One region of the Aminobacter sp. BA135 genome, then DNA from elsewhere that is predicted to be linked to it. Evidence: riboswitches for the same ligand, from Rfam matches in the RefSeq annotation. Region 1 holds a riboswitch; each other region holds the start of a gene.
What was found. Region 1 has a riboswitch for cobalamin ahead of SLT36_RS13440 (DUF1636 family protein). Riboswitches for the same ligand answer to the same signal wherever they lie in the genome.

Region 1 (2,197 bases):
GGATCGACCTTGCCATGCGCCGACGGCACGATCTTGACGGCGCGTGCCAGGTGCTCGCGCACGATGGCGGTGGCGCGGGCGTGGCCGGCTTCGTCGAGCAGGTCGCTCTTGGACAGGATAATGAGGTCGGCGCAGGCGACCTGATCCTCGAACACTTCCTCGACCGGGTCGTCGTGGTCGAGCGAATCGTCCGCACTGCGCTGGGCGGCGAGCGCTTCCATGTCGGAGGCAACTTTACCTGCGGCCAGCGCAGGGCCGTCGACCACGGCGATGACGCCGTCGACCGTCACGCGGCTCTTGACCGTTGGCCACTGGAAGGCCTGGACCAGCGGCTTGGGCAGCGCCAGGCCCGAGGTCTCGATCAGGATGTGGTCAACCCTCGGTGTAAGCGACAGAATTTGGTCGAGGGCAGGGACAAAGTCGTCGGCGACGGTGCAGCAGATGCAGCCATTGGCCAGTTCGACGATGTTTTCCTCCGGGCAGGCATCGACGCCGCAGCCCTTGAGAATCTCGCCGTCGATGCCGACATCGCCGAACTCGTTGACGATGATGGCGAGGCGCTTGCCCTTGGAGTTCTCGAGGATGTTGCGCAGCAGCGTGGTCTTGCCGGCGCCGAGAAAGCCGGTGACGACGGTGCAGGGAACGCGTTCGACGGAGGCGGTCATGTGTCTTCCTTGATGAGAGCAAGTGGTGGGATGCGCGCGACGAGGCCGCGCTTGAGGCTATCGGGACGGCCGCGCCAGGGGATCAGGCCGTCGGTCGAGGTGGCGAAGAGTCTTGCGCCGGCGACGAGATCGTCGCCCGACATGGTGTTGAGATCGCCGAAGACGTAGCTCCACGCGCCGTCGCGGATCAGGGCGGCACTCAGCCGGCGCTTGCAGTTGCCCAGGCACTCGACGCTGCGCACGGCGATCTCGCCATTGGCGGCGAGGCGGGCGTGCTCGGCAAGCTGGGCGCCGGCGCGTGGATGGGCGTCCGAGCCGGTTTCGTCGCGGCAGGATGAGCAGACGAGGATGGTCACGTCGCATGGGCGCGCGTCGGCTGCATCGCAGGATGCGTCGGCTGATGCGACTGGAAGGTTGTCGTCGAAGTCCAAATCCAGGCTCCTTGCCCGGGGCACCCGCCAGGCGATCGGATCAATGTCTGCGACGGCAGGTCTCCTGGCTTGCGGATCGTCGCCTTCGCTCGCCTTCCCGGGAATATCCCAGTGGTCTTCGAGCTTGGCTCTTCGCTCACAGTTGCGGGGACAGCCGCGGATTTGACGCCATCGGCGCGCACCGCATTCCCTCTTAGCCTTCGCCGTTGCGGGCGAAGGACCGTCTGTGGGCGATTTAGGCTTTCGCGAGGGGTGGAGTCAACGAGGCGGAGCGACCCGCAATGTCGCTCAGGCCGGGTCCGAGATCGCCCGCGGGCGTCACCTCGATGCGTTCGAGGCCGAGCCAGTCGCGCATCTGCTGGAGTTCTTCGTAAAGTTCGGCTGCGGTTTCCGGTGGCGCACAGGGCTCTGCATAGGCGGCGTGGACGCGCAGGATACCCGCCGGTCGGTCGGCCTTCAGATCGATGCGGGCGACGATGCGCTCGCCCAGAAGGAAGGGCAGGACGTAGTAGCCGTACTGGCGCTTCTCAGCCGGGGTGTAGATTTCGATGCGGTAGCGGAAGTCGAACAATTGCTCGGCACGGGTGCGCTCGAAGACGAGCGGATCGAAGGGCGCAAGCAGGGCGCGTGCCTGGATCTTGCGCGGAATGCGCGCATCGGCGTGGAGATAGGCCTGCCGGTCCCAGCCTTCGACGCGCACGGGAATCAGTTCGCCGGTCTCGACCAGCTCTTCGAGCCGGCCTTTCATGTCGGCTGGCGACAGGCGGAAATAGTCGCGCAGGCAGATGCCGGTGGCGACGCCATGGGCGCGGGCGGAGATTCGCAAGAGATCGCGATGCGCATCCTCGGCCTGCGGAACAGGGCGGTCGTAGATGTCGGCCGGGAGCACGCGCTCGGGCAGATCGTAGAGACGTTCGAAACCACGGCGCGAATGGGTAGTGATGCGACCGGCCCAAAACAGCCATTCGAAGGCATGCTTTTCCTGGCTCCAGCCCCACCAGCCGCCGGAACCCTTGGCGCCTTCGATGTCGGAAGCGGCGATCGGGCCGCGGTCGACCACCTGGCGAAAGATCTCTTCTATATAGGGCCTGTTGGCACGGC
Region 2 (2,197 bases), 2.4 Mb from region 1:
ACGAAAAGGCCTTCGGTCCCGGCGGCGACAGGTTCGATGTCACCCGGCGGCACAACCCGCATTTGTCGTTCGGCGAGGGGCCGCATTCCTGCCTGGGCGCTGCGCTGGCGCGCCTGGAATTGCGCTGCGCCTTCCCCGCGCTGTTCGGGCGACTGGAGGATCTGGCGCTGGCCATCGCCGCAGAGGACGTCGTCTACATGCCGTCTTATGTCATTCGCTGCCCGCAGCGCCTGCCGGTCACCTTCCGCCCTTCCGTCGCTTAGCGAGTGCGGCATTCACCCCGGATTCGGTGATTCTCGGTTCGCCGAGGCGGCTGGTCTCGCACGAGGGGGGCGAGCATGCCCGGTTACGCACGATCGTGGCGCCCGCCTTCAGCAACCACAGGGTGAAGGTGCTCGCGCGGCAGGTCGAGGCGATCGCCACACAGTTGTTCGAGACGCTGGCGGCCCAGCCCCAGCCCGGCCGACCTGAGGCGCCACCTCTCCTTTCGCTGCCGGCCATGGTCATCAGCGCGCTGGAATGCGCAAGCACGCCGAGCGAAGCCGAGCGGGGAACAAATACCGGGATTCCCGGCGGACCGTGACGACCTGGCCCGACTTTACGCCCTTGAGCCCGGCAACCTCGATCTTATCCGGCGTCGCCGATGGGGACGAGGACCTCTCCGAGCCTGCATTGATGAGAGGCCGCATCGTATGCAGCTTTGGGCGAAAGAGACCGATCAGCGCAAGGGCATTATTCGCATCATCACATAAACATCTCGTTATATGTATTGACAAGGAGCGAAGCTGCTGTGATTGTGCGCATGTCGTGGTTCTCCGCGCGGCACTGCCGTAGCGGAGCTAAGAGGGAAGCCGGTGCGATGCCGGCGCTGCCCCCGCAACTGTTAGCGGCGAGCCAAGCCCATTGGTGTCACTGAGGCGAACGGCCTCGGGAAGACGGGCAGAGGCTTTGACCCGCGAGCCAGGAGACCTGCCACGACGAACAACGTCCACGGGCGGGGTGTCTCGGAGGTCGCGGTAGCCCGGCTTCGTGCCGCCTACTCGCGCGTTCCTTGTCCCCACGCCCCAACCATCGGGGTATGGCATGACTGTCTCTCAACAAATTCCAGTGGCAACGCTCGGCGTACCGCGTATCGGTCGACGGCGGGAACTGAAATTCGCGCTTGAAAGCTACTGGTCCGGAAAATCTCCCGCAGCCGACCTGCTCGCGACGGCGAAGGCGCTACGCGCCGCTAGCTGGAGGGAGCAGCACGATCGCGGCGTGTCGAAAATCCCGTCCAACGATTTCTCGCTTTACGACCATGTGCTCGACACCGTCACCATGGTCGGCGCCGTGCCGGCACGATACGCCTGGACTGACGGCGAGGTCCCACTCGATACCTATTTCGCCATGGCGCGCGGTAACCAAGGTCAGGCCGCGGATTGTGGACATGCCGGTGACGAGCATGCGGCCAACGGGCATGGCCTTGCCGCAATGGAAATGACCAAATGGTTCGACACCAACTATCACTACATTGTGCCGGAACTCACGGACGATCAGAGCTTTGCCCTCTCGTCGGCGAAACCGGTCGATCATTTCCTCGAGGCCAAGGCGCTCGGCATCCACACTCGCCCGGTCCTGCTTGGACCGGTTACCCTTCTCAAGTTGGCGAAGTCACCTGAGGAAGGTTTCAACCCTATCGCGCTCCTGCCACGGCTGCTGCCCGTCTACGAGGAGCTCCTGCGGAGGCTGAAGCTCGCGGGAGCCGATTGGGTGCAGATCGATGAGCCGGCGCTCGTGGTCGATCTGGTTCCCAACGAACGGGATGCGCTCCAATTCGCCTACTGCCGGCTGTCAAAAGCAGCACCCGAGTTGAAGATCATGGTCGCTACCTATTTCGGATCGCTGGGAGACAATCTCGAGACCGCAATTTCTCTGCCCGTGGCGGGACTGCACGTCGATCTCGTGCGCGCTCCAGAGCAGTTGGAGACCGTCGGCCGGCTCGCGCAGAAGGAACTTGTGCTCTCGCTCGGGCTGATCGACGGCCGCAACGTCTGGCGCGCGAACCTGCCTGCCATACTTGACCGCATCAAGCCGATCGTCGCCGGCTGGCCGTTGGACCGCGTGGAGATCGCCCCGTCCTGCTCGATGCTGCATGTGCCGGTCGACCTGGACATGGAGACGACACTCGATGCGGACGTGAAATCGTGGCTCGCCT
Region 3 (2,197 bases), on a different replicon from region 1:
CACCACCTCGCGATAGGCCTCGGCACCGCCGACCAGGACATGCCTGACTTCACCTGTTTCAAAGGACTTTTCCGTCGACGCGAAGATGCCGTAGCGCCTAGTGTCGAATTCGCTGCTGCCCACGACGCCGTCACGGACATTGGTCGAATAGTCGAGGTTGCCGGAAAGTTCGACGGTCGAGCTCCAGCTGTCGGAATGCTTCACCCGTGCGCCGATCCTGCCGGCGAAGGTGTCGGTGTCGACTTCATTGGCGGAAGGCGCGGAGGCATCGTACTGGCTGCGGCCCCGGGCAAACAGGCCATCGGCATATAGCCGGCCCCAGCCATACTCCTTGGCGGCTGCGACGTTGAGCGAGCCCTGCAGGAAGCCATCGTCGTCAGGCTCATGTCCCCAGGCCAGCGGCGTGGTGAAGTCGTAGCCGCGCGTGCCGAGGATGGAGCCACCGACGGAGTAATCGATGCCGTCCTCGGTGCGTCCGCGCAGATCGCCTGAGAGATAGCCACCCCAGGGATGCGTGACGCCCGAGGTGATGCTGCCGCAGGCGTTACGGCCGTCGGCACACTGGCCGCCCTGTTTGGTGATGATGTTGACGACACCGCCGATGGCATCGGCGCCATACTGCGCTGAGTGCGGTCCCTTGGCGATCTCGATACGCTCGATCGACGACAGCGGAATGTTGAAGATCGAGCTCGTACCGCTGGTCGCCGACGAACTGCGGACGCCATTGACCAGCACCAGCGTCTGGCCGGCCGACATGCCGCGCAGATAGACACTGGACGACGCCCCCTGGCCGCCATAGCCGATGATTGAAACGCCGGCGTAGCGCTTCAGCAACGACGGCAGGTCAGCTGCCGCGGACTTTCGCAATTCTTCCTCGTCGATCAGGGTGATCGACGACGTCGGGCGAACAAGCGCGGTTTCGCGACGCAGCGGCGTAACGACCAGACGCGGCAGCACGGTCACGCCGCCTGCAGCGGGCGCCTGCTGCGCGCTGGATGGTGTCGGGATGGCCAGCATGATCGCGCCGATGCCCAGGATAAGTCTCTGCATTTCTGCCCTCAAATGGTTTGGGGGGCGCGACAAGGATCGCACCCGGTTTCCAAACCGCAGGCAAGACAGGTCGGCAGGCAGACTTTGGGACAAGATTGACCCGACGGCCTTCCGCATGCGGCAACACTTTCGATGTCACCGCCACGAGCGACCGCGCCTGACCACACCCCGTGGACAAGCATGGGTGACTGGAACGGGCAGGTCTCCTGACTTCCGTGTCACAGCCTTTTTCCGCCTTCCCGAACGCGCGAATGCGTTCAGTGGCATGATGGAAGAGGCTCAACGGTTACAGTTGCGGGGGCAGTCGCGGATTTGGCCTTCGGCCTCACCGTGTTCCCTTTTCATCCGCCTCTCGGCGGAACCGATTCCGAGGCGGACGCTACTCAGGGATGCCGAGGCTTGTCAATCGCAATCATGCGATCGGCCATAAAATATATTGATTTTCAACTAGATAGGATCATTGGACACGGACAAACAGGGCAACTTGTGCAATCGCCCCGGACGCGGCAAGCCCTGCATGGGACCGCCAATTGGACGGCACTGCCCCTCGTGGACAGAGCCACCAGCACATTGCCAACGGGGTCGCGGAAACTGCCGACGACGTGCGCGCTACGGCCATCGACATCATCTTCGCCGCGTCGGTATCATCCGCGCATGTTCAGCCGAGCAAGGTCCTTGTCAGCGCATGATCCTTGTCGGCAAGCCCGTCGATGACGCTGAAGTGATGCCGGTCGGGCTCGACCACTGTAGCGGTGGTGGCGCCAAGCCCGGTCCAGATATTGGAAAGCAATGCGTTCTGGCGCAGGAACTCGGCGCGCTCGCCACCGCCGACCCAGCAGGTGATGCGGACGTTGTCCACCGGCCGCAGCAGCGCCGGCTTTCAGCCAGCGCCTCGGTCTCGTCGATGTGGAGCGTCTTGTTCATGCCGGTGTTGATCAGCGGCCTGAGATCATGAACTCCCGAGAGCGAAACGACATGACGGATACGAGACTGCACCTCGGGCGCAAGCGGCGAAGCAGCCGCGACCATGCGCGACACGAGGTGCCCGCCGGCGGAATGATGACCGGTCAGCATGATCGGCCTTCGACCAACGCGGCCGCCTTGCCTATCGCCGCACCGACCGACCTCGCGCACGATATCGCCGATC
Region 4 (2,197 bases), 610 kb from region 1:
TGACGGGATGGTCGTCGAGGGTCGCTCCGACGGAAAAGCTGTCACGTATGCGATCGGGCGTCAGGATGTCGGCGGGCGCGCCGCAGGCAACGGCGCGGCCTCCGTCCATGACAAGCACGCGGTCGGCATGGGCCGAGGCGAGCGCCAAATCGTGCAGGGAAACGATGACGGTGCAGCCGAGATTGCCGAGCAGCTCCAGCACTTCGAGTTGGTGACGGATGTCGAGGTGGTTGGTCGGTTCGTCGAGGATCAGAAGGTCGGGTCGCTGCACCAATGCCCGGGCAATCATCACGCGCTGCTTTTCGCCGCCCGACAGCGAGCCGAAGTCGCGCGCAGCGAGTGCGGTCAGGCCGAGCAGGGCAAGGGCTGCCTCGACTTGGTCGTAGTCGCGGTCCCTGGTGCCGAAACTCGTGACATGCGGGGTCAGGCCCAACTCGATGATTTCTGCGACAGTCAGGCCGAAGTCCGAGGCGCTTTCCTGAAGCACGGTCGCGATGCGGCGGGCACAGTCGCGCGGCTTCATCTTCCAGATGTCGGTGCCGTCGAGGCGGACAGTGCCCGAAGTCGGCTTGTGGTAGCGGTAGAGGCAGCGCAGCAGGCTCGACTTGCCGGCGCCGTTGGGGCCGACGATGGCGAGCAACTCGCCCGGCGCAACCGCAAGGCTGATCGGCTCGAGGATCGGCTGCGAAGCACGAGGGCCCCAGCTGACGCCATCGAGTTCGAGCAGTGCCGGGGTGGTGCCTACAAGGCGGCTAGCGGCGTGGACGCGATCGAGCATACCCTGTCTCCGCGGTCGGGCGGAGGTAGCAGAACGATCCGGAAAGCGCGCCGGTACCGAAAAAGGCAGTCGCAACCATCATCATCTCCGCGGCACACCCCGGCCGGTTGAGTTAATCGGATGATGGCAGGTCTCCTGGCTTGCGGGTGATCGCGCCTCGGAGCCTTCCCGGCCTTTCGGCCAGTGGCATGTTTCCGAATTGCTATCCGCTCACAGTTGCGGGGGCAGCCACGGTTTCGCGTCGGGGACGTCTCACCGTGTTCCCATTTAACCTGCTGCCCGAACCGGATAGCAGGAACCATCGCTGTCGTGGCTACAGCAGCGACGGGTTGCTGACAATCGCTAAAGCGTCATGCCGCCTGCTGAATTGCGTCACGGCGGTCGAGCGCGAAGGAAATGAGCGCGACGCCGAAGGCAGACAGCGCGATGGCCGCACCGACGAAGGGCAGGCCGGCATAGCTCACGCCCATCGAAATTGCAGCACCACCGACCCAGGCGCCGGCGGCGTTGCCGGCGTTGAAGGCGCCCTGGTTGAGGGTGGCCGCGAGGTTCGGTGCCTCCGAAGCGGTTTCGACGACGCGCATCTGCATCGGCGGCACGATGACGAAGGTGATGACGCCCCACATGAAGACGAGCAGGATCGCCGCGGGCGCCGAAGAGCTGAGTCCGGCGAAGGCGACGTGAATCGCCGCCATCACCACCAGCGCGCCGATGGCTGTGGGCATCAGCTTCCAGTCGGCCAGCTTGCCGCCGATGATGTTGCCGATGGTCATGCCGCCGCCGAACAGCAACAGCACCCAAGTGACCGATTCAACCGAGAGGCCGCTGACGTCGGTCAGGATCGGCTTGATGTAGGTGAAGACGGCAAACAGGCTGCCCGAGGCGAGCGCCGAGATGATCATGGCGAGCCAGACCTGGAGCTTGCCCAGAACCTTGACCTCGCCTGATACCCCGCCCTTGCCGGGAGGGGCGACGCCCGCAGGGACCAGCCAGGCTATGGCCGCCACCGAGAGCAGGCCGATGACGACGACGGCAAAGAAGGTGGCGCGCCAGCCATAGGCCTCGCCGAGTGCCGTGCCGCCGGGAACGCCGAGGATGTTCGCCAATGTCAGGCCGGCAAACATCAGGGCGATGGCACTGGCGCGCTTGTTGGTTGGGACCAGGTTTGCCGCCACCACCGAGCCGATGCCGAAGAAGGCGCCGTGACCAAAGGCGGTGATGACGCGAGCGATCATCAGCGTCCAGTAAGTGGGGGCGATGGCGCAAAGCAGGTTGCCGAAGACGAACATCATGGCGAGCCCGATCAGCACCGGTTTGCGCGGCAGTTTCGCTGTGCCCACCGCGATGATCGGGGCGCCGACGACGACGCCGAGCGCGTAGCCGGTGACCAGAAGACCGGCGGCCGGGATCGACACGCCG

Region 2: another riboswitch for cobalamin. It lies ahead of metE (5-methyltetrahydropteroyltriglutamate--homocysteine S-methyltransferase); the one in region 1 lies ahead of SLT36_RS13440 (DUF1636 family protein).
Region 3: another riboswitch for cobalamin. It lies ahead of SLT36_RS30575 (TonB-dependent receptor domain-containing protein); the one in region 1 lies ahead of SLT36_RS13440 (DUF1636 family protein).
Region 4: another riboswitch for cobalamin. It lies ahead of SLT36_RS10545 (ABC transporter ATP-binding protein); the one in region 1 lies ahead of SLT36_RS13440 (DUF1636 family protein).

Annotation. Positions count from the first base shown of each region.
Region 1 covers NZ_CP139572.1:2,769,903-2,772,099, forward strand. The annotation lists gene cobW (cobalamin biosynthesis protein CobW) at 1-665, opposite strand, end outside; gene SLT36_RS13440 (DUF1636 family protein) at 662-1,096, opposite strand; cobalamin riboswitch at 1,134-1,336, opposite strand; gene SLT36_RS13445 (winged helix-turn-helix domain-containing protein) at 1,332-2,197, opposite strand, start outside.
Region 2 covers NZ_CP139572.1:5,191,245-5,193,441, forward strand. The annotation lists gene SLT36_RS25225 (cytochrome P450 family protein) at 1-263, shown strand, start outside; partial or broken gene SLT36_RS25230 (cytochrome P450) at 230-517, shown strand; cobalamin riboswitch at 792-991, shown strand; gene metE (5-methyltetrahydropteroyltriglutamate--homocysteine S-methyltransferase) at 1,108-2,197, shown strand, end outside.
Region 3 covers NZ_CP139573.1:563,212-565,408, forward strand. The annotation lists gene SLT36_RS30575 (TonB-dependent receptor domain-containing protein) at 1-1,050, opposite strand, end outside; cobalamin riboswitch at 1,230-1,431, opposite strand; gene SLT36_RS30580 (alpha/beta hydrolase) at 1,729-2,197, opposite strand, start outside.
Region 4 covers NZ_CP139572.1:2,163,606-2,165,802, forward strand. The annotation lists gene SLT36_RS10545 (ABC transporter ATP-binding protein) at 1-778, opposite strand, end outside; cobalamin riboswitch at 887-1,096, opposite strand; gene SLT36_RS10550 (MFS transporter) at 1,129-2,197, opposite strand, start outside.